DNA from 3 places in the Streptomyces sp. NPDC107500 genome. Region 2 is predicted to be linked to each of the others. Evidence: riboswitches for the same ligand, from Rfam matches in the RefSeq annotation. Region 2 holds a riboswitch; each other region holds the start of a gene.
What was found. Region 2 has a riboswitch for cyclic di-AMP ahead of ACZ67M_RS29670 (transglycosylase family protein). Riboswitches for the same ligand answer to the same signal wherever they lie in the genome.
Positions count from the first base shown of each region.

Region 1: it holds a riboswitch for cyclic di-AMP, as region 2 does, so the genes downstream of both, ACZ67M_RS11125 (M23 family metallopeptidase) here and ACZ67M_RS29670 (transglycosylase family protein) in region 2, are expected to answer to the same signal.
Region 3: it holds a riboswitch for cyclic di-AMP, as region 2 does, so the genes downstream of both, ACZ67M_RS14515 (C40 family peptidase) here and ACZ67M_RS29670 (transglycosylase family protein) in region 2, are expected to answer to the same signal.

Region 1 is NZ_JBVJPF010000002.1:1,137,371-1,143,369, reverse strand. It holds gene ACZ67M_RS11140 (DNA gyrase/topoisomerase IV subunit A) at 1-134, opposite strand, end outside; gene ACZ67M_RS11135 (M16 family metallopeptidase) at 447-1,799, shown strand; gene ACZ67M_RS11130 (M16 family metallopeptidase) at 1,796-3,184, shown strand; cyclic di-AMP (ydaO/yuaA leader) riboswitch at 3,376-3,538, shown strand; gene ACZ67M_RS11125 (M23 family metallopeptidase) at 3,551-4,315, shown strand; gene ACZ67M_RS11120 (GntR family transcriptional regulator) at 4,475-5,170, shown strand; gene ACZ67M_RS11115 (FAD-dependent monooxygenase) at 5,348-5,999, opposite strand, start outside.
Region 2 is NZ_JBVJPF010000008.1:92,179-98,177, reverse strand. It holds gene ACZ67M_RS29690 (SurA N-terminal domain-containing protein) at 1-274, shown strand, start outside; gene ACZ67M_RS29685 (nucleoside triphosphate pyrophosphohydrolase) at 342-1,319, shown strand; gene ACZ67M_RS29680 (cytochrome P450 family protein) at 1,316-2,617, shown strand; gene ACZ67M_RS29675 (transglycosylase family protein) at 2,766-3,785, shown strand; cyclic di-AMP (ydaO/yuaA leader) riboswitch at 3,969-4,135, shown strand; gene ACZ67M_RS29670 (transglycosylase family protein) at 4,139-4,840, shown strand; gene eno (phosphopyruvate hydratase) at 5,084-5,999, shown strand, end outside.
Region 3 is NZ_JBVJPF010000003.1:636,586-642,584, reverse strand. It holds gene ACZ67M_RS14520 (tellurite resistance/C4-dicarboxylate transporter family protein) at 1-912, opposite strand, end outside; gene ACZ67M_RS14515 (C40 family peptidase) at 940-2,127, opposite strand; cyclic di-AMP (ydaO/yuaA leader) riboswitch at 2,136-2,310, opposite strand; gene pcrA (DNA helicase PcrA) at 2,542-5,028, shown strand; gene ACZ67M_RS14505 (M23 family metallopeptidase) at 5,127-5,999, opposite strand, start outside.

The sequences.
Region 1 (5,999 bases), on a different contig from region 2:
AGCGCGCGGGAGTAGATGACCGAGTACGCGTACTCGAGGAAGGAGCCCTGCATCTCGTCGACGACGTCGATGTCGAGGATCTTCTCCTCGTACGAGTCGTCGGGCGGCGGGGTCTTCGTGCTACGGCGGGCCATCGCTGCCGGCTCCTTGCTGAAGCGTGAACGGTGATCTGACGCCGTCCATTGTGGACTGCGGCACTGACAGCCACCGACCAGGACCCGTCACGGGCTGCCCGGCCCGGCGCTGCCCGCAGGGTACGCCCTACTCGCGCGCCCTCGTTCCCGGCGGGCCGCCAACCCCGTTCTCGCTCTCGGCGTACGAGGCCCGGGAACTCCACCGGCGGCCCGCGCGCTTGCATACAGTGGCAGGATCGGCGGAATTCCGCAGTTCCGCCCAATGATCCACCCAGTGATTCCACCAAGGATTCCGCGATCGAAGGGACGTACATGCCCATGGGTCACACGGCCACAGCCCAGGCAGACTCCGGCGGCCTGACAGCGACCGAGCACCGCCTGGCCAACGGCCTGCGCGTGGTGCTCTCCGAGGACCACCTGACCCCGGTCGCTGCGGTGTGCCTCTGGTACGACGTCGGTTCCCGCCACGAGGTCAAGGGACGTACCGGCCTGGCTCACCTTTTCGAGCACCTCATGTTCCAGGGCTCCGCCCAGGTCAAGGGCAACGGCCACTTCGAGCTGGTGCAGGGCGCCGGCGGCTCGCTCAACGGCACCACCAGCTTCGAGCGGACCAACTACTTCGAGACCATGCCCGCCCACCAGCTGGAGCTCGCCCTCTGGCTGGAGGCCGACCGCATGGGCTCCCTGCTGTCCGCCCTCGACGAGGAGTCGATGGAGAACCAGCGGGACGTCGTCAAGAACGAGCGCCGCCAGCGCTACGACAACGTCCCCTACGGCACGGCCTTCGAGAAGCTGACCGCCCTCGCCTACCCGGAGGGCCACCCCTACCACCACACGCCGATCGGCTCCATGGCCGACCTGGACGCGGCCACCCTGGAGGACGCCCGCGCGTTCTTCCGCACGTACTACGCGCCGAACAACGCGGTGCTGTCGGTCGTCGGCGACATCGACCCCGAGCAGACGCTGGCCTGGATCGAGAAGTACTTCGGTTCCATCGCCTCGCACGACGGCAAGCAGGCCCCCCGGGACGGCTCGCTGCCCGACGTCATGGGCGGCCAGCTGCGCGAGGTCGTCGAGGAGGAGGTCCCGGCCCGCGCCCTGATGGCGGCCTACCGCCTCCCGGAGGACGGCACGCGCGCGAGCGACGCGGCCGACCTGGCGCTCACCGTCCTGGGCGGCGGCGAGTCCTCCCGCCTGTACAACCGGCTGGTGCGGCGCGACCGTACGGCCGTCGCCGCCGGGTTCGGCCTGCTGCGGCTCGCCGGGGCTCCCTCCCTGGGGTGGCTGGACGTGAAGACGTCCGGCGATGTCGAGGTGCCGGTCATCGAGGCCGCCATCGACGAGGAGCTGGCCCGGTTCGCCGAGGAGGGCCCCACCGCCGAGGAGATGGAGCGCGCCCAGGCCCAGCTGGAGCGCGAGTGGCTGGACCGGCTGGGCACGGTCGCCGGCCGCGCCGACGAACTGTGCCGGTACGCCGTGCTGTTCGGTGACCCGCAGCTCGCCCTCACCGCCGTGCAGCGAGTGCTCGAGGTGACGGCGGCGGAGGTCCAGGAGGTCGCCAAGGCCCGCCTGCGCCCCGACAACCGCGCGGTGCTCGTCTACGAGCCGACCGCCCCCACCGACGAGAACGACGCCACCGACGAGAACGAGGAGGCGGCCAAGTGACCGACCTCGCCACCATGGACTTCCACGCCCAGCCGCAGGCCGGCGAGCCCAAGCCGTGGGCGTTCCCCGCGCCCGGCCGCGGCCGCCTCGACAACGGGCTGACGGTACTGCGCTGCCACCGCCCCGGCCAGCAGGTCGTCGCCGTCGAGGTGCTCCTCGACGCGCCCCTGGACGCCGAGCCGGCCGGCCTCGACGGTGTCGCCACGATCATGGCGCGCGCCTTCTCCGAAGGCACCGACAAGCACTCCGCCGAGGACTTCGCCGCCGAGCTGGAGCGCTGCGGCGCCACCCTCGACGCGCACGCCGACCACCCCGGCGTCCGGCTCAGCCTGGAGGTGCCCGCCTCGCGCCTCGCCAAGGCGCTCGGCCTCGTCGCCGACGCCCTGAGGGCACCCGCCTTCGCGGACAGCGAGGTCGAGCGGCTGGTCCGCAACCGCCTCGACGAGATCCCGCACGAGCTGGCCAACCCGGCCCGCCGCGCGGCCAAGGAGCTCTCCAAGGAGCTGTTCCCGGCCGGGAGCCGCATGTCGCGCCCGCGCCAGGGCACCGAGGAGACGGTCGAGGCCATCGACTCCGGCTCCGTACGCGCCTTCTACGAGAGGCACGTCCGCCCCGCCACGGCCACCGCCGTGGTCGTCGGCGACCTCACCGGCCTCGACCTGGACGCGCTGCTGGGCGACACCCTGGGCGCGTGGACCGGCTCCGCCGCCGAACCCCGTCCCGTGCCGCCGGTGACCGCCGACGACCGGGGCCGCGTCGTCATCGTGGACCGTCCGGGCGCCGTCCAGACGCAGCTGCTGATCGGCCGCACCGGATCCGACCGGCACGACCGCGTCTGGCCCGCACAGGTGCTCGGCACCTACTGCCTCGGCGGCACCCTCACCTCCCGCCTGGACCGCGTCCTGCGCGAGGAGAAGGGCTACACCTACGGCGTACGGGCGTTCGGGCAGGTGCTGCGGTCCGCGCCGGACGGCACCGGCGCCGCCATGCTCGCCATCAGCGGCTCCGTCGACACCCCGAACACCGGTCCCGCCCTGGAGGACCTGTGGACGGTACTGCGCAAGCTCGCCGCGGAGGGGCTCACCGACCCCGAGCGCGACGTGGCCGTGCAGAACCTGGTGGGTGTGGCGCCGCTGAAGTACGAGACGGCCGCGGCCGTGGCGAGCACCCTGGCCGACCAGGTCGAGCAGCACCTGCCCGACGACTACCAGGCGACGCTCTACCGTCAACTGGCCGCCACGGGCACCGTGGAGGCCACGGCGGCGGTCGTGAACGCCTTCCCGGTCGACCGGCTGGTGACCGTCCTCGTCGGTGACGCCGCGCAGATCAAGGAGCCCGTCGAGGCCCTCGGTATCGGTGAAGTCACCGTGGTGGCGGCCGAGTAGCGGCACGCGCGGAGTGCGGCCCCGGTGACCGGAGTGTCACCGGGGCCGCCGTTTGTCCGAATTGAGGGAGAGGCTGCCCGTCTGCCCTGTGGCATGCGCTACAAAAACACTGTTGCGTTTGAGAATTGAACACAGCCGCGTTTAGCGTCGTCCGGGCTGTTCGTCAGGCAGTGCGCCGCACCCGCGGCACCGGACAGTCATCGCCGAGTCCCCGTACGGCGCGAGCCAGGGGAGCCGGGGACCCACCGTAGTCCCTGGGGTGAATCGGACGCCCGCGCGCAGCGAGGGGGTCCGTAGGAGACCTTCCACCTCCGAACCCGTCAGCTAACCCGGTAGGCGAGAGGGAAGGAAAGGACCAGCCTCTACATGGCGTTCACGCGCGCCACCGGGAAGCACCGGCGTCCCAGCAGGTTGCATCGCAGTACCGCCCGCGCGGCGGGTGTCGCGGCCCTCGCCACCACCGGCGTCGTCGGCACCCTCGCGGCTCCGGCGCTCGCCGCCGAGCCCGAGGTGGAGCGGAGCGGACTCACCCCGGTCATCACCATCGGCGACTCCCTGGCCGAGGAGATCGACGCCCAGGCCCTGGCACAGCGGCAGGCCGCCGCGGACGCCGCCGCCCGTGAGGCGGCCCAGGAGGCCGCGCGCGAGCGGGCCGCCGAGGCGGCCAAGGAGGCACGCGAGGCCAAGGAGCGCGCCGCGCGGGAGGCGGAGCGCAAGCGCCTCAACACCTTCGTCCCGCCGATCACCTCGTCCTACGTCTCCACCGCCTACCAGGCCGGCAGCTCCCTGTGGTCCTCCGGCAGCCACACCGGCATCGACTTCCACGCCTCCAGCGGTACGACCGTGCACGCGGTCGGCGTCGGCACCGTCGTCGAGGCCGGCTGGGGCGGGGCGTACGGCAACCAGGTCGTGATCAAGATGCACGACGGCACGTACACGCAGTACGGGCACCTGTCGTCCATCGGCGTCTCCGTCGGCCAGTCGGTCGAGCCCGGCCAGCAGATCGGCCTCTCCGGCGCCACCGGCAACGTCACCGGGCCCCACCTGCACTTCGAGGCCCGTACGAGCCCCGAGTACGGCTCGGACATGGACCCCGTCGCCTACCTCCGTTCCCACGGCGTGAACGTCTGACGGCGGACCCCGCGACACCACCCGAAAGCCCCGGCCGTCCGAGCCGGGGCTTTTGATCCATGAAATCCACTCCGCCGTCGGAATATCCGCTTGATTGGCCTAGAGTCGCTGGAAACGTCAATCGTCGGCGTTTCACGGGGATTAAGGCGGAGGTCGGTCATGCGTATTCCGGCGCATTCGGTGTGCACGGCGATCCGGGACGACATCGTCGCCGGCGTCCACGTGCGCGGGGGCCGGCTCACCGAGGAACTGCTCGCCCGCCGCTACGGCGTCTCCCGCGTCCCCGTCCGCGAGGCCCTGCGCACGCTGGAGGCCGAGGGCTTCGTGGTGACCCGGCGGCACGCGGGCGCGTGCGTCGCGGAACCGACCGAACAGGAGGCCGCCGACCTGCTGGAGACCCGTACGCTCCTGGAGCCCCTCGGTGCCGCCCGGGCCGCCCGCCGCCGGACCGACGCCCACCTCAAGGTGTTGCGCGGCCTGGTCCGCCTGGGGCAGGAACGCGCCAGGCAGGGCAGCGGCGAGGATCTGCGCTCCCTGGGCGGCTGGTTCCACGAGACCCTCGCCCAGGCCGCCGGCAGCCCCTCCCTGACGGCGCTGCTGACCCAGCTGCGCCACAAGATCGCCTGGATGTACGACGTGGAGGCGCCGGCCGGGCCGGTGGAGTACTGGGCCGAGCACGGCGCGATCCTCGACGCGGTGGCCCGGGGCGACGGCGACCGCGCGCGGGCGCTCATGGCGCTGCACGCCGAGCGGTCGGCGCCGGGACACCGCCTGCGATTCGCCTCCGGCGGCGGCAGGACGGAGCGTGTGAGGAACTCGCAACGTCCCGTAAACACGGCGAGCCTGCGGCATTAACACGGGTCCCGTATACAAAGAGCAGGAAATTCGGGGGGTATTTTCCACCTGCCCGTATTTCTGCCGGCGGGCGGAAATACGGGCGGTGGAACGTTGCGGAAAAATGCGCCCGGTGCGGTGACCGGGGTGACCGGGGCCCTTCCGCTCGGGCAACGGTGCCGTGAGAACCGAGCGGAGTCAGCGGCCGCCGAAGACGGGCAGCGTGAGGGCCGAATGGGCCGGGCGGGGCTCCGGTGCGGGCATGGCGCTGAGGCCGCGCAGCCGGTCGTTGCGCTGCTCCAGGGCCCGGGCGGTGGTCGGGAAGAGGGTGGCGCCGCCCTGGCCGACCAGGTTCTGGTTCAGGGTCACGAAGTCACGGGTGCCGCGTTCGTATGCGGCGAAGCCCGCGGCGTGGGCCCGGTCGGCCAGGGAACCGGCCAGCATGTAGGCGCCGACGAGGGCGAGGCTGGTGCCCTGCCCGGTGAGGAACGAGGGCGCGTGGGCGGCGTCGCCCAGGAGCGCGACCCGGCCGCTGGACCAGCGGGGCATGCGGATCTGTCCGACCGCGTCGAAGAACACGTCGTCCGCGTCGCGGAGGGCGGTCAGGATGCCGGGGACCTCCCAGCCGGCGTCGGCGAAGACCTCGGCGAGCAGGTCCCGTTGGGCGTCCGGGCTGCCGAAGGCGTCGAAGGGCGGCTCCGGCCGGGCGAAGTTCAGGAAGGCGTGCACTTCGTCGTCGTCCCCCACGGCGTAGAGGGCGGCGGCCCTGCCCGGGGTGTTCCACATGACGGTCTCGTGGGAGAGGCCGAGGGTGTTGCGCATGGTGAACACGGCGAAGCAGTAGCCGAGG
Region 2 (5,999 bases):
GGAGACGGCCTGGCTCCAGCAGTACGGCGTCGCCCCCGAGCGCCTCGACGAGAACCTCCGCCTCCAGCTGGAGGCCCAGAAGCTGGCCGGAAGCCTCGGCACCGACACCAGCCGCCCCGAGTTCTGGCAGGCCCTGTCCAAGGCCTCCGCCAAGCTCGACGTCGACCTCAACCCGCGCTACGGCGCCTGGGACGTCCGCAAGAGCAGCCGCGTCAACGCCGAGACGCCGTGGCTGCGGGAGATCACCGCCGCGAGGAGCCAGGAGACGGCGTAACGGTCCTGCGCAGGGCCCCCTGTGGACAACTCGGGGGGCCGTCCGGGCCATGCGTTACGTTCGGGGAGTGAACGCAACCACCGCCGACGCGGCCCCCGCCGACCCGGGCCGCATCGTCCTCCTCACCACCAGCCACCGCGTCGCCCCCGGCCTGCTCTCCTGGCCCGCCTGGCAGGCCCTGCGCACCGCCGACCGCGTGCTGTGCGCCGACGGCACCCACCCCCAGCTGCCCTACCTGCGCGAGGCCGGCATACGGGTCGACGAAGCGGCCCCCACCGCCGAGGAACTGGTCGGCGCCTGCGCCGGCGGCCGCACCGCGGTGGTCGTGGCGACCGGCGAGGGCGACCCCGCGCTCACCGACGGACTGGCCCGCCTCGCCGGCTCCGGCCGCGTCCACATGCCCGAGCTGGAGCTGCTCCCCGCCTCCTACGACCTCCCCGGCGCCCGCCTCCTCGACCTGGTCCAGGTCATGGACCGCATCCGCCTCGAATGCCCCTGGTCCTCCCAGCGCACCCACAAGGGCCTCGCCAAGTACGCCATCGAGGAGGCCTACGAACTCGTCGAGGCGATCGAGGACGGCGACCGCGACGAACTGCGCGAGGAACTGGGCGACGTCCTCCTCCAGGTCGTCTTCCACGCCCGCATCGCCGAGGAGGACCCGGAGGCGCCGTTCTCCGTCGACGACGTGGCCGGCACCATCGTCGCCAAGCTGATCCACCGCCACCCCCACGTCTTCGGCGACGAGACGGCCGACACCCCGGAGGACGTCCGGGAGCACTGGCTGCGCACCAAGGCCGCCGAGAAGCAGCGCACCTCGGTCACCGAGGGCGTCCCCCTCGGCCAGCCCGGCCTCGCCCTCGCCGCCAAGCTCGCCTCCCGCGTCCGCCAGGCCGGCCTCGACGTCCCCCTCCCCACCGGCGAGGGCATCGGCTACGACCTCCTCGCCCTCGCCGCCCGCGCCGAGTCCGAGGGCACGGACCCGGAGGCCGCCCTGAGAGCGGCGTCCCGGGCGTACCGGGACGCGATCCGGGAGGTCGAGGGGTGACCCCGAACCCGCCGCCCGCCGGACCCGCCCCCGAGCTGTTCACCTGGGAGTTCGCCAGCGACCCCTACCCCGCCTACGCCTGGCTGCGCGAGCACGCCCCCGTGCACCGCACGCGGCTGCCCAGCGGCGTGGAGGCCTGGCTGGTCACCCGGTACGCCGATGCCAAACAGGCCCTCGCCGACCCCCGGCTGTCCAAGAACCCGGCCCATCACGACGAGCCCGCGCACGCCAAGGGCAAGACGGGCATTCCGGGGGAGCGGAAGGCCGAGCTGATGACCCATCTGCTGAACATCGACCCGCCGGACCACACCCGGCTGCGCCGACTGGTAAGCAAGGCGTTCACCCCTCGCCGGGTCGCCGAGTTCGCGCCCCGGGTGCAGGAGCTGGCCGACGGCCTCATCGACCGGTTCGCGGCCGACGGCTCCGCCGACCTGATCCACGACTTCGCCTTCCCGCTGCCCATCTACGCCATCTGCGACCTGCTCGGTGTCCCGCGCGAGGACCAGGACGACTTCCGGGACTGGGCGGGCATGATGATCCGTCACGGCGGCGGACCGCGCGGCGGTGTCGCGCGGTCGGTCAAGAAGATGCGGGGCTACCTCGCCGACCTCATCCACCGCAAACGCGCCGCGCTGCCGCCCGAGCCCGGCCCCGGCGAGGACCTCATCTCGGGCCTCATCCGCGCCTCCGACCACGGCGAGCACCTCACCGAGAACGAGGCCGCGGCGATGGCCTTCATCCTTCTGTTCGCGGGTTTCGAGACCACGGTCAACTTGATCGGCAACGGGACGTACGCCCTGCTCACCCACCCCGAGCAGCGCGCCCGTCTCCAGTCCTCCCTCGCGGCCGGCGAACACGGCCTGCTGGAGACCGGCGTCGAGGAACTGCTCCGCTACGACGGCCCGGTGGAGCTGGCCACCTGGCGCTTCGCCACCGAGCCGCTCGACGTCGGCGGAGAGCGGATCGAGGCGGGTGATCCCGTCCTCGTCGTCCTGGCCGCCGCCGACCGGGACCCGGAGCGCTTCGCCGACCCGGACACCCTGGACCTGGCCCGCCGCGACAGTCAGCACCTCGGGTACGGCCACGGCATCCACTACTGCCTCGGCGCCCCGCTCGCCCGGCTGGAGGGGCAGACCGCGCTCGCCACGCTCCTCACCCGCCTCCCCGACCTGAGCCTCGCCGCCGATCCGGGAGAACTGCGCTGGCGGGGCGGGCTCATCATGCGAGGTCTGCGCACTTTGCCCGTCTCGTTCACGCCGATCGCGTCAGGACCCGGCAACAGTGCGTCGTCAAGGTAAACATGACACGCCCTCAACTCTGTGATCTTCGCGTGATCTGTGCGGCATGAACTTGTGACAAGCGATCATCTGCCTATACGTTCACGAACCAGTGTGGCGACGAGCATCACCCGCCGCACGGTCCCCGTCGTCTGTGAAAGGTCGTCGCATGCTCTCCGGGAACGGTCGTCATCGCCGCCCCCGCCAGGCTCCCGCACTGGTCGTCGCCGCCGGAGTGACCGGCTCCGCCATCGCCATCCCGCTGCTCGGCGCCACCGGCGCCCACGCGGCCGGGGTGAACTGGGACCAGGTCGCCGAGTGCGAGACCGGCGGGGCCTGGAGCCAGAACGCCGGCAACGGCTACTACGGCGGCCTCCAGCTCCCCCAGGAGGCGTGGGAGCGGTACGGCGGTCTGGAGTACGCGGCCAGCGCCGACCAGGCCAGTCGCTCCCAGCAGATAAGAATCGCCGAGAAGCTGTACGCGGACCAGGGCATCGCGGCCTGGCCGACCTGCGGGCTGCTCGCGGGCCTCGGCAACCCCCCGGGCGCCACCGCGCCGACCGGTGACGGTGCGTCGGAGGGTTCGCAGGCCCCGAAGGCGTCGGACACCCCCGACCCCGCCGGGTCCAAGGCGCCCGAGCCGACGGGTTCGCCCAAGGCGTCGGACTCGCCCGAGTCGTCCGAATCATCCGAGTCGTCCGACGCGTCGTCGGGTTCGGAGAAGGAGACCGAACCGACTCCGGGTTCGTCCGCTTCGCCCTCTTCGTCGTCTTCTCCGTCCTCCGGGTCGGACTCCTCTGACGATGCGTCCGGCGGCAAGGATCAATCCACCAAGACGGGCACATCGTCCGAAAGTGACCGTCGCGCCACCGAACCGGAGGCCGCCGACCGCTCGTCGGGCTCGGGCAAGCACCGCGGCGACAGCGCGGACGAGGGCGGGCGCTGGAAGGGCCTCACCGACAGCACCTCGGGCCGGCACGCCTCGCGTGACGGAGGGTCGAGGGACGCCGACGACGGCTCCTACATGGTCCGCTCCGGGGACAATCTCTGGGTCATCGCCGACTCCCTTGGCGTCGACGGCGGATGGCGTGCGCTCTACTCCGACAACGAGAGGGTCGTCGGCCAGGACCCCGACCACATCCTGCCCGGTCAGACGCTCACGGTCACGGGCGAATCGGGCGAAAAGTAGAGGGAGTTCACGTCACGGTTAGAGACTCTATGTCCGTTTTGGATCTCGTGAGAGATAGGTCTCAGAAGCCGTGATCGTCTTTGAAAATCCGCGGAGCGCGTGTCTACGGTCATGACCGCTCGCCACCGCGGGCCCCGACAGCCGCAACGCCGAATCCTGCCAGCGGCCGTACGGGAACAGTCGTCGCGTCAAGCGCCGAAGGCAGGAGCGGGGGACCCAAGGTAAGTGCCGCACCGGGCAGTTCTGCCGGAGCGGCTAGGGGTGGAGCCGAGTTCCGCGAGGAACCCGGCCGGGCAACTCAACCGGCCCGAACCCGACAGCTCACCTCGCAGGCGTCGGTGAGGGGATCAACCATGCTGTTTTCCGGCAAGGGCAAGCACCGTCGTCCGTCCAAGGCCACTCGCGTCATCGCCGTCGCCGGCGTGACCGGTGCCGCCGTCGCCGCCCCGCTGATGGCGGCCGGCAACGCCTCCGCCGCCACCACCTCCGAGTGGGACGCCGTCGCCCAGTGCGAGTCCGGTGGCAACTGGTCCATCAACACCGGCAACGGCTACTACGGCGGCCTCCAGTTCTCCGCCTCCACCTGGTCCGGCTACGGCGGCACCCAGTACGCCGCCACCGCCGACCAGGCCAGCAAGGCGCAGCAGATCGAGATCGCCGAGAAGGTGCTCGCGGGCCAGGGCAAGGGTGCCTGGCCGGTCTGCGGCACCGGCCTCTCGAACGCCACGAACACCGGCGGCGGCTCCGGTGAGAGCCAGGACAGCGGCTCCACCGCCGACCGCTCCACCGAGCAGAAGGCGTCCCGCTCCGACGAGCGCCCGGCCGCCGAGCCGAAGGCCGAGAAGAAGGCCGAGAAGAAGACGGTCACCACCCCCACCGGCAAGAAGGTCGAGAAGGGTGACGGCGAGTACAAGGTCGTCAAGGGTGACACCCTCAGCTCCATCGCCCAGGAGCACGAGGTCAAGGGCGGCTGGGAGAAGCTGTTCAAGCTGAACGACGACATCGTCGACGAGGCCGACCTGATCTTCCCGGGTCAGCAGCTGCACCTGAAGTAAGCGGCGCCTGCCGCGACTCCCGCCCCGGTGCGTGTTCCCCGTACGCACCGGGGCGGGATTTTCGCGTCCGTCGCCAAATCCTGTTTGTTTCGTTCAGAAACAATTTACTCTCGGTTCTGTCCAGCGGGTGGGCGATCGGCTGGCCGATCGCCCGGAGCCGGTTAGGCTCGGTCCCGCAGAGCCGACGCGGTCCTGCGGACCCGCGCGTCACACCGAAGCGTCACATTGAAGAAGGAGATGCTCGTGCCGTCCATCGACGTCGTCGTAGCCCGGGAAATCCTGGACTCCCGAGGCAACCCCACGGTCGAGGTCGAGGTCGGCCTCGACGACGGCAGCACGGGTCGTGCCGCCGTTCCGTCCGGCGCCTCCACCGGTGCCTTCGAGGCCATCGAACTCCGTGACGGCGACCCGGGCCGTTACCTCGGCAAGGGCGTCGAGAAGGCCGTCCTCGCCGTCATCGAGCAGATCGGCCCGGAGCTGGTCGGATACGACGCCACCGAGCAGCGCCTGATCGACCAGGCCATGTTCGACCTGGACGCCACCGACAACAAGGGCTCGCTCGGCGCCAACGCCATCCTCGGCGTCTCCCTCGCCGTCGCGCACGCCGCCTCCGAGGCAAGCGACCTGCCGCTCTTCCGCTACCTGGGCGGCCCCAACGCGCACCTGCTGCCGGTGCCGATGATGAACATCCTGAACGGCGGCTCGCACGCCGACTCCAACGTGGACATCCAGGAGTTCATGATCGCCCCGATCGGCGCGGAGTCCTTCTCCGAGGCCCTGCGCTGGGGCGCCGAGGTCTACCACACGCTGAAGAAGGTCCTGAAGAACAAGGGCCTGGCCACCGGCCTCGGCGACGAGGGCGGCTTCGCCCCGAACCTCGGCTCCAACCGCGAGGCGCTCGACCTCATCCTCGAGGCGATCAAGGAGGCCGGCTACACCCCCGGCGAGCAGATCGCCCTCGCGCTCGACGTCGCCGCGTCCGAGTTCTACAAGGACGGCTCCTACGCCTTCGAGGGCAAGAGCCGCACCGCCGCCGAGATGACCGAGTACTACGCCGAGCTGGTCGAGGCGTACCCGCTGGTCTCCATCGAGGACCCGCTGTTCGAGGACGACTGGGACGGCTGGAACACCATCACCGCCAAGCTCGGCGACAAGGTGC
Region 3 (5,999 bases), on a different contig from region 2:
CCACAGCAGGACCTGGCCGGGTGCGTCCAGCCACGCGACGTCGATCGCGGCGGCCACGGAGAGCGTCGCCGCCGCCGTCATGCCGAGCGGGAAGACCGTCGACCAGCGCCGCACGTCGTAGCGGACCCGCGGCCAGACGAACTCGGCGACCAGCAGGACGACGTACCAGGCGAGGTCGAGGGTGAGCAGGAAGACGGTCACGTCGTGCAGCACGGCGCTGTCGTCGGAGTTCCACAGGTACATGCCGGTCCCGGCCGCGGCGATCAGTTTGGCGCCGGCGAGGGCCGAGATGGCGAGCGCACCGCCCGCCACCCAGTGGTCACCGGAACCCAGGGCCACCTGCCGCAGATCGAAGCGGAACAGTGCGATCAGGTAGAGCACGATCCCCAGCCAGAACGGCACCAGCGCCGCGTGGGCCAGCCAGGGCGTCGAGGTGGCCGCGGACAGCGTGGCGCCGAGCACCGCCAGCCCCTCCGTGGCCACGCACCCCAGGAACACCGCCCCCGGCATCCTGCGCCCCCAGTGCCGCACGACCAGGAGGATCAGCACCGGCCACAGGAGCGCCGCCAGCGCCAGCAGCGCCGCGGCCAGGGTCGTCCAGCCGAGCAGCGCGAACCGGGTGCCGAGCACGGTGGTCGCGGCGACCGCGGTGAGCGCGCCCGGTGTCCCCGCCCGGGTCAGCCACTGCGGGCGCTCGGCCAGCAGCAGGTAGACGAAGTTCGCCGCCAGGGTCAGCCAGGCGGCGCAGGCCAGGAACAGGGCGACGCGGGACAGGACCTCGTGTCCCGTCAGGTGCAGGGCGACCGACAGGATGCCGGTCGCCATGACCGCGGCCCCGGCCGCCGGTGGACGCTGCGCCCACCAGGCGCGCAGGGGGGAGGGGAGAGTGCCTGACGAAGTGCCTGACGACATGCCCCCGATGCTAGAGAGCCGCGCCGGTCAGGCCGGGCGCACCACGCTGTGGATCGACGACTCGCCGTCGTAGTAGATCGACTCCTCGCGCACGTACGCACCCGGCTTCGGGGCGTGGATCATCATGCCGTTGCCGATGTAGAGGCCGACGTGGCTGAGGTCGTCGTAGAAGAAGACCAGGTCACCGGGTTGCGCCTGGGAGACGGGGACGGTCGTTCCGGCGTTGACCTGGTCGTACGTGACGCGCGGCAGCGTCACCCCCGCGGCCTTCCAGGCGGCCTGGGTGAGGCCGGAGCAGTCGTAGGAGCCGGGGCCGGTGGCGCCCCAGACGTACGGCTTGCCGATCTGGGCGCGGGCGAAGCCGAGCGCCTTCTCGGCCTTGGTGCCGTACGACGAGTCCGGCGTCGAGGAGCCGCTGCCGCCGGACTCCGAGGAACCGGTGGAGGAGCCACCGCCGCTCTCCTGCTGTGCGGCCTCCTCCCGCCGCTCGCGCTCCTCGGCCTGCTGCCGGGCCTGCTGCTCGGCCAGCTCCGCGGCCTTGCGGGCGGCCTCCTCCTGCTTCTTCTTCTCGATCGCCGCGAGCCGGGCCTTCTCCTCGGCGGTCAGCTTCGAGAGCAGTTCACGCGCGGTGGCGAGCTTCTTCTGGACGGTCGACTTGGCCGTCTTCAGGTCCTGCTGCGAGCCGGTGAGCGTCTCCAGGCTCTCGGCGGCCTCCCGGCGCTTCTTCATCGTCTCGGACTGCTGCGTGACGTAGTCGTCGACCGCCGTCTTCTGACGGCCGGTGAGCCGGCCCATCAGCTGGTTCTGGTCGAAGTACTCCTGCGGCGAGTCCGCGAGCAGGAAGGTCGCCGTCTCCGGGACCGCCGTGCCCGTGCGGTACTGCGCGGAGGCGAAGGAACCCAGCTCCTCGCGCGCGTCGTTGAGCTTCTGGGTGCGCTGGGCGACGTCGTCGAGGAGCGTGTCGACCTTCTTGCGCTGCTTGGCGGTCTTCTCCTTGGCCGCGTTGTACTTCTCGGTGGCCGACCCCGCCTGGCGGTAGAGGTCGTCGACCTTCTTCTCGACCTCTTCGAGGCTCGGCCTGTCGTCGTCCGACGGGGTGGCGTTCGCCGTCTGGGACAGCAGGGCGACGGAGGTGAGGGCCGCTGTGGCGAGGGCCGGGGTCCGTATGCCCGCGACGCGTGATCCGGTGGGGCGCGACTTGCGGTGCGACGCCAAGGAGGCGCTCCTTCCAAGTGCTCCGCCTACCGGGTTAGCTGTCGGGTTCGGGCGGCACGGAAGGGTTGCCCTACGGCGGACCGTCCTCATGGAGGGCGGTACGGCCGATTCACCCCAAGTTCTCGGTTGGGTCCCCGGCTCCGGGCGCCGTGGCGGGCACGCCGGACTCGGCGGAGGCCGCGCGGCCCGGCGAGGTTCGCCGGAGGGGGTCGTTCGGCCTGCCCGCACCGTAGCCAACTCGTGTGGCCGCTGTGAAGGTTGGTGGGTGATATGCCCGATACATTTTCGTGACCTTGGCGGCGGGCGTCACTCTTCGTGTCCCGGCAGGTCGCAGGGTGTACCGGTGTGAGGTGTCCCGGACATTTTCCGGGGTGGCGCCGGGTTGTCGGTGGGGCGCCCTAGACTCGGAGAGCGATGAGCAGCCTCTTTGACGACAGCTTCCTGGCGAGCCTCCAGACCCCCCGGGGTCACGAGGAGGAACCCCCGCCGCCGCCCGAGGACGGTCACGGACCGGAGCCGGTCCCGCACGATCTGTTCGGCGGGAAGTTCGACGCGCCCCCGGAGCGCGACCGGTACTACCGGGACGGCGCCCCGCGCCCCGCCCTGGACCCGGCCGCCCTCCTGGACGGGCTGAACGACAACCAGCGCGCCGCCGTGGTGCACTCCGGCTCCCCCCTGCTCATCGTGGCCGGCGCCGGCTCCGGCAAGACCCGCGTGCTCACCCACCGCATCGCCCACCTGCTGGCCGAGCGCGGCGTCCACCCGGGCCAGATCCTCGCGATCACCTTCACCAACAAGGCCGCCGGGGAGATGAAGGAGCGCGTCGAGCAGCTCGTCGGCCCGCGCGCCAACGCGATGTGGGTGATGACCTTCCACAGCGCCTGCGTCCGCATCCTGCGCCGCGAGTCGAAGCGGCTCGGCTTCACGTCGTCCTTCTCGATCTACGACGCCGCCGACTCCAAGCGGCTCATGGCGCTGGTCTGCCGCGACCTCGACCTGGACCCCAAGCGCTTCCCGCCCAAGTCCTTCAGCGCCAAGATCAGCAACCTGAAGAACGAGCTGATCGACGAGGAGGACTTCGCCGCGCAGGCCACCGACGGCTTCGAGAAGACGCTCGCCCAGGCGTACGCCATGTACCAGTCGCGGCTGCGTGAGGCCAACGCCCTCGACTTCGACGACCTGATCATGACGACGGTCAACCTGCTCCGCGCCTTCCCGGACGTCGCCGAGCACTACCGCCGCCGCTTCCGGCACGTCATGGTCGACGAGTACCAGGACACCAACCACGCCCAGTACGCCCTGGTGCGCGAACTGGTCGGCACCTCCGAGCACCCGGTCGACGTGCCGCCCGAGGCCGAGGTCCCGCCCGCCGAGCTGTGCGTGGTGGGCGACGCCGACCAGTCGATCTACGCCTTCCGCGGCGCCACCATCCGCAACATCCTCCAGTTCGAGGAGGACTACCCGAACGCGACGACGATCCTCCTGGAGCAGAACTACCGCTCCACCCAGACCATCCTCACCGCCGCCAACGCGGTCATCGAGCGCAATGAGTCCCGCCGGCCCAAGAACCTGTGGACCAACCAAGGCGCCGGCGCGCAGATCACCGGGTACGTCGCCGACACCGAGCACGACGAGGCCCAGTTCGTCGCCGACGAGATAGACCGTCTCACGGACGCGGGCGAGGCCAAGGCGGGCGACGTCGCCGTCTTCTACCGCACCAACGCGCAGTCCCGTGTCTTCGAAGAGGTCTTCATCCGCACCGGCCTGCCCTACAAGGTCGTCGGCGGCGTCCGCTTCTACGAGCGCAAGGAGGTCCGGGACGTCCTGGCCTACCTGCGGGTGCTGGCCAACCCGGAGGACTCGGTGCCGCTGCGCCGGATCCTCAACGTCCCCAAGCGCGGCATCGGCGACCGGGCCGAGGCGATGATCGACGCGCTGTCGCAGCGCGAGAAGATCAGCTTCCCGCAGGCGCTCAAGCGCGTCGACGAGGCGTACGGCATGGCGGCGCGTTCCGCCAACGCCGTCAAGCGGTTCAACACGCTCATGGAGGACCTGCGCACCATCGTCGAGTCCGGCGCCGGACCCGCGACCGTCCTGGAGGCGATCCTCGAACGCACCGGCTACCTCGCCGAGTTGCAGGCATCCACCGACCCGCAGGACGAGACCCGCATCGAGAACCTCCAGGAACTCGCGGCCGTCGCCCTGGAGTTCGAGCAGGAGCGTGCCGAGGGCGAGGAGGCCGGCACCCTCGCCGACTTCCTGGAGAAGGTCGCCCTGGTCGCCGACTCCGACCAGATCCCGGACGAGGAGGACGGCGACGGCGTCGTTACCCTGATGACCCTGCACACCGCCAAGGGCCTGGAGTTCCCGGTCGTCTTCCTCACCGGCATGGAGGACGGCGTCTTCCCGCACATGCGCGCCCTCGGCCAGGCCAAGGAGCTGGAGGAGGAACGGCGGCTGGCGTACGTCGGCATCACCCGCGCCCGCGAGCGGCTCTACCTGACCCGGTCCACCCTGCGCAGCGCCTGGGGCCAGCCCTCCTACAACCCGCCCTCGCGCTTCCTGGAGGAGATCCCGGCCCCCCACCTGGAGTGGAAGCGCACCGGTGCGAACGGACCGGCTCCCTCCGCGCCGGTCTCGGGAGTGGCGGCCTCGCTGTCGTCGTCCCGTTCCCGTTCCTCGGCGTCGGGCGCGTCCGGCTTCGCCACCCGCCGGTCCGCCGGAGCGGAGCAGCCCACGGTGTCCCTGGCGGTCGGCGACCGCGTCACGCACGACCAGTTCGGGCTCGGGACGGTCGTCGGGGTCAAGGGCACCGGGTCCAACGCCGAGGCGACCATCGACTTCGGCGACACCAAGCCGAAGCGGCTGCTGCTGCGGTACGCGCCGGTGGAGAAGCTCTGACGGTGCCGGACCGGCCGCGCGGGCCCGGGCTGCGGCTCGGGTCCGCGGCCGGGCGGCGCACACACCGGGGGCGGGCCGACGGCTGAGCCGCTACGGCGTCACTGAGGGTTGAGTCCGTGGCTGCGCAGCCACGACAGCGGGTCGATCGCCGAGCCGCCCGAGGGGCGCACCTCGAAGTGCAGGTGCGGGCCGGTCGAGTTGCCCGAGTTGCCGGAGAATGCGATGGCGTCACCGGCTTTGACGCTCGTACCCGAGGGAACCTGGTAACTGGAGAGGTGGCAGTACCACGTCTCCGTGCCGTCCTTCGCCGTCACGATCATCATGTTGCCGTACGCGCTGTTGTACTGCGTCCGGACGGTGCCGTCGGTCGCGGCCATCACCGTCGTCCCGTACGACACGGGGAAGTCGATGCCGCTGTGCACGGACATCCAGTTGATGCCGGCCTGCCCGTAGTACGCGCTGAGGCCGTGCTGCGCCACCGGGAGGGCGAACTTGGGGCGCAGCCGCTCCTTGCGGGCCGCCTCCTCCGCCGCGCGCTTCTTCTCGGCGGCCTGCTCGGCCTTGAGGTCGATGCGCTCCTGCGTCCGGCTGGCCCGGTCGGCGAAGTCGTCGGCTCCGGCGGCGAGGCTGGTGAGCTGGGTGTCCAGCTTGTTGTTGGCCGTGGACGGCTTCACCGGCGCCGCCTGCTGATCGCCCGGGTCCGCGGCCGCCGCCGTGGTCTCCGTGCCCTCGTCGCCGGTCAGGCTGCCGACGGAGGCGGCCGCGATACCGGCGACGCTCATCACGCAGGCCGACGGCACGGCGATGGTCAGCAGCGCGGAGCGCTTGGCGGGCTGGCGGCGGCGGGAACGCGCCCCGGCCCGGGAGGCGCCGCGCGCGGCCGGGATGCGGGTGGCCGGGGTGATCTCCTCCTGGCCGTCCAGGAGGACGGTCGCGGTGGGGAGTTCGCCGGTGGCGGTCAACTCGTCTTC